Linked DNA regions of Desulfobacula toluolica Tol2. The protein of the gene in region 1 interacts with the protein of each later gene in a pairwise test. Links are inferred from orthologs where the notes say so. Each region holds a gene or a part of one and is shown on either strand. Other genes may lie near its edges.

Evidence for each region. The genes of interacting proteins can lie anywhere in the genome.
Region 2: the proteins of rpe (region 1) and eno interact in binary tests that used the Escherichia coli proteins (3 or more experiments, as listed by UniProt). The link is inferred for Desulfobacula toluolica Tol2 from one-to-one orthologs.

Annotation. Positions count from the first base shown.
Region 1 is NC_018645.1:1,753,696-1,758,202, forward strand. The notes cover bases 889-3,887. They hold rpe (ribulose-phosphate 3-epimerase), read right to left. Parts: upstream 2,714-3,887; coding sequence 2,063-2,713; downstream 889-2,062. Other genes in these bases: TOL2_RS08000 (MFS transporter), read right to left, coding at 889-1,909; TOL2_RS25755 (hypothetical protein), read right to left, coding at 1,915-2,040; TOL2_RS08010 (PASTA domain-containing protein), read right to left, coding at 2,653-3,708; rsmB (16S rRNA (cytosine(967)-C(5))-methyltransferase RsmB), read right to left, coding at 3,709-3,887. Outside these bases: TOL2_RS07995 (B12-binding domain-containing radical SAM protein), read right to left, coding at 1-728; more of TOL2_RS08000, read right to left, coding at 740-888; more of rsmB, read right to left, coding at 3,888-4,507. UniProt on the Escherichia coli protein: Catalyzes the reversible epimerization of D-ribulose 5-phosphate to D-xylulose 5-phosphate.
Region 2 is NC_018645.1:2,111,291-2,115,038, reverse strand. What follows is about bases 1-2,994. They hold eno (phosphopyruvate hydratase), read right to left. Parts: upstream 2,137-2,994; coding sequence 865-2,136; downstream 1-864. Other genes in these bases: TOL2_RS09705 (class I SAM-dependent methyltransferase), read left to right, coding at 2,402-2,994; TOL2_RS09715 (hypothetical protein), read right to left, coding at 4-834. Outside these bases: more of TOL2_RS09705, read left to right, coding at 2,995-3,055; hcp (hydroxylamine reductase), read right to left, coding at 3,188-3,748. UniProt on the Escherichia coli protein: Catalyzes the reversible conversion of 2-phosphoglycerate (2-PG) into phosphoenolpyruvate (PEP). It is essential for the degradation of carbohydrates via glycolysis.

The DNA of each region.
Region 1 (4,507 bases):
CAATAGGAACACTGCATAGGGCATCCCCTGCTTGAAACAACAATCGTTGCCCGCCTGTTTTTTCTTTGGTAAAAATTATAATTGATCAGGTTCATGGCAGGGACAGGAAGGCTGTTAAGGTTTTTCATCCAGGATGGGGGTGATATGAACACGGAATTATCCTTTTTAAAGGCAATTCCTGGGATTTGTTCTAAATCTGAATTGGTTTTTAACGCTTCACACAGCAGTCCCATGCTGGTTTCACCTTCTCCTTGCAGCACAAAATCAACAGCGCTGCAATTTAATGTTTTTTCAGGAAACATTGTGGGATGATGGCCGCCCAATACGATTTTGCACTGCGGATAAAACTTTTTAATAATTTGAGCCGTTTTTAACGCCTGGTTGCAATAGGCTGTAAACAAAGATGAGATGCCAACTAAAAAGGGTTCTTTTTCCCTGATTTTTGTTCCGATATGTTCATAAGAGTATCCAAAATGCCTGAATTCATGGAACAGGGAAAACGCGGATACATCCTTTTGTCCATAAAAAGGTTTAAGATAGGAAAACTCTTCAGGATATTCAATTGTTTTTGATTTGCCGGTTGCAAGGGCATCAAGGATTTCAACATCAAATCCTCTTTTTTTGATACAGGCTGCAATGGAGGCAAGTCCGTAGGGCAGGGTTCTTTTTTTTGTCAGATAAAAATCTTCTATGGGCGGTTGAACCAGAATAACTTTTGATGGATTCATATCAAACCCGTCTATTTAACCTTTGGAAATTTAAGAATGAAAATCAGGGTTACAACAGGGATAAATGCTGAATAAAAAAGAACATTTTCAAGGCCGTAAATATCGGCCAGTTTGCCGACTATAGGCGACAATGCACCCCCAAGGCCATATGCAAACCCCATCATCAGGCTTGATACCATGGACCTGGATTTGGGGGCTAATTTTTGCGCCATTACCACTCCAAGGGGAAGTGATGCCAGAACCGCAAATCCGGCAAGAAAAGATCCGAGATAAACAAACTGGCCCGGAAGATAAAGATATAATAAAAGGGCCGGGGTCATAAAGGCATGGGAAACAAAAAAGATTTTTTTAAAATCCGTTCTGTCGGCCATCCAGCCTGCCAGAAGGCCGCTGAAAGTGCCTGCCAGAATAAACAGAGAAAAAATCAATCCCACGGAAACAAGATTATGGCCTTTGTCAGTCAGGTAAATGGGCATAAAGGTCATAAATGTTTGCCCGGTTACCGCCCGAAGAACCATCACCAGCCATATCAGGAAAATGGATTTGTATACTTTGCCAAGGGTATCTTTAATAGACCCGAAAAATCCCAGATGGGAAAGGTTCTCGCTGACGGGAACCGGCAGGTATTTGATACAGAACAGCAGAGCAAAGGCGCCTAAAACAAGAGTGTAGGGCATTTGTTCAAGGCCAAATCGACCCACATACCAAGTGATAAATACCGGGCCCAGTGCAAAGGCAAGGATTCCTCCTGTGTTGTAAATGGACAGGCAGAATCCTGTGCGGTTGCCGGCATATAGGGGCACCATGCCTGTTGTGGCTGGATGAAAAATTGATGACCCGATTGACCCTATGCAAAGAACCGTCATCAGTACCCAGAAATTTGGGGCAATGCCTGAAAACGGGATAAAGAAAAAGGCTAAAAAGAGTCCTGCAAGCACAAAGCTTCTGGTTTCATACCTGTCCGCAAGATATCCGGTTACAGGTTGTACAATAAAAGAAAGAAGCCTTATCATTCCGGTTATCAAGCCGACCTGGGCAAGGGTTAAATCCAGCTTGTCAACAAAAGCAGGCAATAACGGGGCAAAAAAGGAAGAATAAAAATCACCGGCAAAATGAATCAGGGTTAAGACAAAAATAATATTGTAATTAACCGTGTTATCATTGGATTTGATTTGGGTCATGGCGGCTAATGTTTTGTTCTGTTGATCGAGGCCTGAATCCAGCCCTCATGTTTAACAAATTGATCACAAAGACGATAGACTGCATAACAGGTTTTTAAAAGGCTTTGTGTATGGGTTGTGATTTTTTTCATTTTTATCCTTCACATATTCCTGTTACATATTCCGGCGTAACTTTGATATGGCTTTTGTGTAATTTTCAGTGTTGAAGATTGCAGATCCTGCAACAAAAGAGGTGGCACCTGCCTTGGAAACTTTGTTAATGGTATCTTTGTTGATTCCGCCATCCACCTGGATTATGGCCGTGGAATTTTTTTCTTTAAGCATGTTTGACAAGGCTTTTATTTTTTCAATACTGGATTCAATAAATTTTTGACCGCCAAATCCGGGATTCACGCTCATGATCAAAACAAAATCCAGCTGATCCACAACCCATTCAATTGAAGACAGAGGGGTTGCAGGATTTAATGCCACACCTGCCTTTACACCGAAGCTTTTGATCAGCTGAAGACTTCTGTGAAGATGAGTGCAGGCTTCGGCATGAACGGAAATGTAATGGGCTCCTGCTTTGGCAAACTCAGGGATGATCAAATCCGGTTTTTCAATCATTAGATGCACGTCAAGGATCAGATCCGAAGCTCGTTCGCATGCCTCGACAATGATTGGGCCATAGGTGATGTTGGGTACAAATTGTCCATCCATGACATCAATATGTATCCAGTCTGCACCGGCTTTTTTAATTTGGATTAATTCGTCACCCAGTCGGGTGAAATCGGCTGATAAAATTGAAGGGGCGATGATTCCCATAAGATACTGTCTCCTGCGTCAATGTCCTCTTTCCAAGGATCAATAATAATTGTTTTTTCCAGGGTTTGATCAATAAATATGTTCACCCTGGTTTTAATTGCCGGGGGAACTAAAATGTTAATGTCTTCACCTGGTTTCATATATTCATTGTAAAGATTTATTATAGGTCCGAACATGTCGGTTTCAACCCTGACATGCTGTTTTAATATGCCGGGACTCAGAGAATGGGTCAAAAGGATAAGGCTGTTTAATTTGTCCGGTGACATATGCCTGCCTTTTTCCAGAGCGTTGACAACAAGGGTTATGGGCGTATTTGCAGTCACATGGCTGCCGGCGTGTGGGGTTGAAGATAAAATAATTCCCCAATCCTGATGAGGATCCACGTTTGATATGATTTGAGAAATATCAAGATGAAGATTTTCAATGACAGCCGATGCTTTTTCAAGACGTAATCGTGTTATGTCCGGCATGATCACGGCCACAGGATTGATACCCCGGCTGATCAGCAGATCACAGGAAGAGCCTTTCAAAGCCGTGGAAAAAGGTTCCGGATAATGTGCAATGACACATTCATTTTTGGTTTTTAAAGAATAAGTAAAAGAGACATGCCCTTTTTTAAATTCGTTTTTTTCAAGAAGGATCAGGGCCTGTTTAAGGGGGATTTGCCTTAAATCCGGAATAATATTTTCTTTTGCCCCCTTTGAAATATAAATAATTATATCTCTGCCTTTTTTTATGGTAGACCCCGGCTGAGGGTCCTGGGAGATGACAGCATACCTGGGAACGGCATCATCATACCGGGAGCCGTAAAGTTTTGCATTTAATCCCATGTTGGTGAGGGTTTCCAACACATAAATAATGTTTTTGCCTGTTAATTGGGGCAAAACAATTTCATCCGCGCTCTGGGTAAAAAGGCGTATCGAGTAAAAGCCAATGGTGCCTGCAATGGAAAATGCCAACAGGAAAATAAAACAATATTTTAAAATCGATTTCACTTAAGATCTGGATTTCCTCTTTAAGCGGGCCGCAAAAAAACCATCCATATTGTTTGTGTCGGGATATGTTTTTAAAAATTTGTCCCGGGTCATTAACCTGGAATATTTGTTGGATTTAAAATGGGTATCAATTGAAAAATCTTTTCTTTTATTTAAAAAGGTGTGGATAACCTCTTCATTTTCTTCTCTTTCACACGAACAGACGGCATAGACAAGAATCCCCCCCGGTTTGACGAGATTGGCTGCTGCATTGAGCATTTTTTTTTGTTTTGCCGCAAGCCGTGCAATATCATTTTTTGAGCGCTTCCATTTAGCATCTGGATTCCGCCGCAGTACGCCAAGCCCTGTGCAGGGAGCATCTATCAGGACACGGTCAAAATAAAAGTCAAAATCCTTGATAGAGGTTTTTAGCAAATTTATTGGTTTTGTCCGGATAATCTCAATACCCAGTTTTTTTGCATCTGATTCAAGGAATTCAAGTTTTTTGGGTTCCACATCCGCTGCGATAATTATTCCCTTGTTTTCCATTAGCTGGGCAATGTGGCCGGTTTTTCCCCCAAGGCCGGCACAGGCATCCAGAATTTTTTCTCCGGGTCTGGGTGCCAATAACTGTGTGACAATCTGTGCGGCTTCATCCTGGATTTGAAACAATCCAAGTTTAAATGCTTCAAATTCCCGGATGAGTATACTGGGGTTGGTAAAACTGACTCCCTGATCTGCATATTCAGTCAACTCAATGTTTTTTGCGACTAAAGAAAGTTTTTGGGCAAGAGATTGCCTGTCAATTTTCAATGTGTTG
Region 2 (3,748 bases), 360 kb from region 1 along the record:
CAGTTATTCATATAGTTTTTTAAAGTTCTCTATGCGCCTGTCAAGATCGTCAACCTGTCTGGAATTCTCATCCAACGAATCAGGCTCATTTTTTGGATATAAACGCTTAATATGATCAATATCAAACAAAGAAAGAGAAAAGTTTGATTTCAAATCAATCTTGTTCACCTCAATCGTTGTAAACAATTGATTGTCCAAAAAAATATAAACCTGCTTTGGATACCAGGTTTTGCTAACCTGCTGCCAATTAATATAAAAAAATTCAACAATCCAGCCGTTTTTTTCAACCACATATTTTACGGGCAAAAAAGATTCTTTTTCTATCCAGAGCCCGGCAAAGGGGCTATCTTTTGTCAAGGGTCTGCCAATGACATAGCAAACGGTATCATTAAATCTTTGAAAAGATACTTTATCTATATCAATTCCTGCCAGAACAAGCTGCTTTAAAAGAGTTTCATGGTTCCGGTAAAGCAGAATATCCGTATACATATCAAGCAGCGGTTTATCATTGGAAATGATAACTCCATTCATCACTTTGATACATTCGAAATCAGATTCAACACTGAAACTTTTCATGGCATCTGAAATAATTTCAGATCTGAACCGGTTGGGATATCGATAAATCAGCCTTTCTTTTAATTGCTGAACACCTTTTTGCGTATCTTTGTAATTTAAAACCTTTTTGTTCTGATAAACTTCAATGCCGACCGGCTGTTTGATCTTTTTTACAACCAGATTCAGCAGGTGAGGCGTTTGGGGCACAAACGCTTCACCCACACCTGACAGCAGGATTAAAAACAGCACAAAAAAGCCTACAAAAAATCTTTTTTTCATAACCTGAGGGTCACAATATATATATTAAAATCAGACAAAAAGATTTTCAGGAAACAATGCACTATCTCCCAGTTGTTCTTCAATCCTGATTAGCTGGTTGTATTTGGCCACCCTGTCACTTCTGGACATGGACCCTGTTTTTATCTGCCCGGAATTTATACCAACTGCAAGATCTGCGATAAAAGAATCTTCGGTTTCTCCTGATCTATGGGAAACAACCGTTGTATAACCGGATTCTTTTGCCATCTGAATGGTATCCAGGGTTTCCGTAAGGGTTCCGATCTGGTTCAACTTTATCAGGATTGAATTGCCGATTCCCTTTTCAATTCCTTTTTTAAAGATATCCGGATTTGTCACAAAAATATCATCTCCAACGATCTGTATGGAATTTCCAAGCCTTTCGGTCATAAGTCCCCATGAATCCCAATCCCCTTCTGCAAGCCCGTCTTCTATGGAGTATAATGGATATTTTTCAATTAATTTTTCATAATAATCAATCAACTCCACAGCTGAAAGTTCACGGTCTTCCGACTGGAAAATATATTTGCCATCCCGATAAAATTCCGAAGCTGCTGCATCAAGGGCAATTCCTATATCCTTACCCGGCCTGTACCCGGCAGCTTCTATGGCATTGATAATATATTCCAATGCTTCTTCATTGGATTTAAGATTCGGAGCAAACCCGCCCTCGTCCCCGACAGCAGTTGAAAGGCCTTCACCCTTTAAAATTTTTGCCAGATGGTGAAAGGTTTCTGCTCCCATCCGGACTGCTTCGGTAATGGAATCAGCTCCAAAAGGAAGAATCATGAATTCTTGTATATCCAAATTATTCGGGGCATGAGCCCCTCCATTGATAACATTCATCATGGGAACTGGCAGCACTCTGGCATTAATACCGCCCAGATGCTGATACAAAGGAATCTCACAGGCTTGGGCTGCAGCCCTTGCCGCTGCCATGGATACGCCCAAAATGGCATTGGCACCAAGTCTTGACTTGTTTTCAGTACCGTCAATATCAATCATGGTTCTGTCAAGGCCAGCCTGATCCATGGCATCATACCCAATAATTTCAGGTGCAATAACCTCATTGACATTGGCAACCGCGTTTAAAACACCCTTGCCTAAAAACCGGCTTTCAGAGTTGTCCCGAAGTTCCAAAGCTTCCCTTGTGCCGGTTGAGGCACCGGATGGAACCGCTGCCCTGCCAGTTGCACCGCAGGCTAAAACAACATCCACTTCAACTGTTGGATTCCCTCTGGAATCAAGGATCTCCCTTGCCCTGACATCAATTAATTCCGTCATTTTGCTCCCCTATCCTAAAATTTATTTTTTTATTATGAGTTTTAAAAATTTCATGATTTTTTCCGCACCCATTAATAGCAATATCCCTTCTGACATTCAAGGGCTATTCTCAAATTCTTTACCATGATTTTTAACTGCTAAAACTTCTCAAGTCACCTGATTAAACTATCCCTATACGGGTGGCCGAAATTCTTATCAAGCCTCCTTTTTTTGATAACCAGTGAAAGTTATTTAACCTTCTGTCGTTTTATGATAATCAAAAAAAATGATAATCAAATCCAATGAGATCCATTGTCCCTTATGCAGAAGTAAAAATTTGAATTCATTTTTCAAAGACAAAAAAAGAATCTACCTGCGCTGTTTTTATTGCAAGCTGGTCTTTGTTCCAAAGCAATATTGGATTAATGCCGAAAATGAAAAAAAAAATTATGATTTGCATAAAAACGATGCAAATGATCAAGGCTATCGACAATTTCTGTCTCGATTAAGCACCCCGCTATTGGAAAAGGTAAATTCAAAACAACAAGGATTGGATTTTGGTTGCGGTCCGGGTCCAACCCTGTCGGTCATTTTAGAAGAGCAAGGCATTCAGACGAATCTTTATGATCCATTTTACCACAATGATCCTTCGGTGTTTTATAAAAAGTATGATTTCATTACTGCCACGGAAGTAGTGGAACATCTGCATGATCCATATACGGAATTTACCACCTTGTTCAAGATGTTAAAAAAAGGCGGATGGCTGGGGATTATGACCAAGCTTGTGATCAATAAAACCGCTTTCAGTCAATGGCATTATATTCGCGACATGACACATATCTGCTTTTATAGCCGGAGTACCTTTGAGTACATAGCGCAACGCTTCAATGCCGACCTCAACTTTATCTCAAAGGATGTGATATTGCTTAATAAAAAATAGGTATTTGACTTTAATATTGTTTTTGATCAAGGAAAGAAGCTTAAGCAAAATCAAAGGCCTTGTATAACAATAAAAAGGCCTTTGAAGTGAATAATTTAATTCTTAATCAAATGTTTTAAAACCAAGCCAGTATCAATTTCCTGCCATCATTGCTGCCACATCTTCCTCCGGGGTCGTTATGGGTTTAATATCAAATTTTTCAACAAGAGCATTGGCAATTCCCGAAGACAAAAAACCCGGAAGTGTGGGCCCCAGACGAATACCCTTAACACCTAACGACAGCAATGCCAAAAGAACCAGTACAGCCTTTTGTTCATACCAGGCAATATCGAATGAAATGGGAAGATCACTTATATCCTCAAGGCCAAAAGCCTTCTGAAGCTCCATGGCAATCACGGCAAGAGAGTAGCAATCATTGCACTGCCCTGCATCCAACACCCGTGGAATACCGCCGATATCCCCCAGATCAAGCTTTATATATTTATATTTTGCACAACCTGCAGTCAGGATAACGGCATCTTTTGGCAATGCTTTTGCAACTTGTGTGTAATACTCCCTGGTTTTATGTCTGCCATCGCAACCGCCCATGACAATAAAGCGCTTGATGGCACCCGATTTAACCGCTTCAATAATTTTATCCGCAAGGGCCATAACCTGGTTATGACCGAAACCGCCCGTAATCTGACCTGTTTC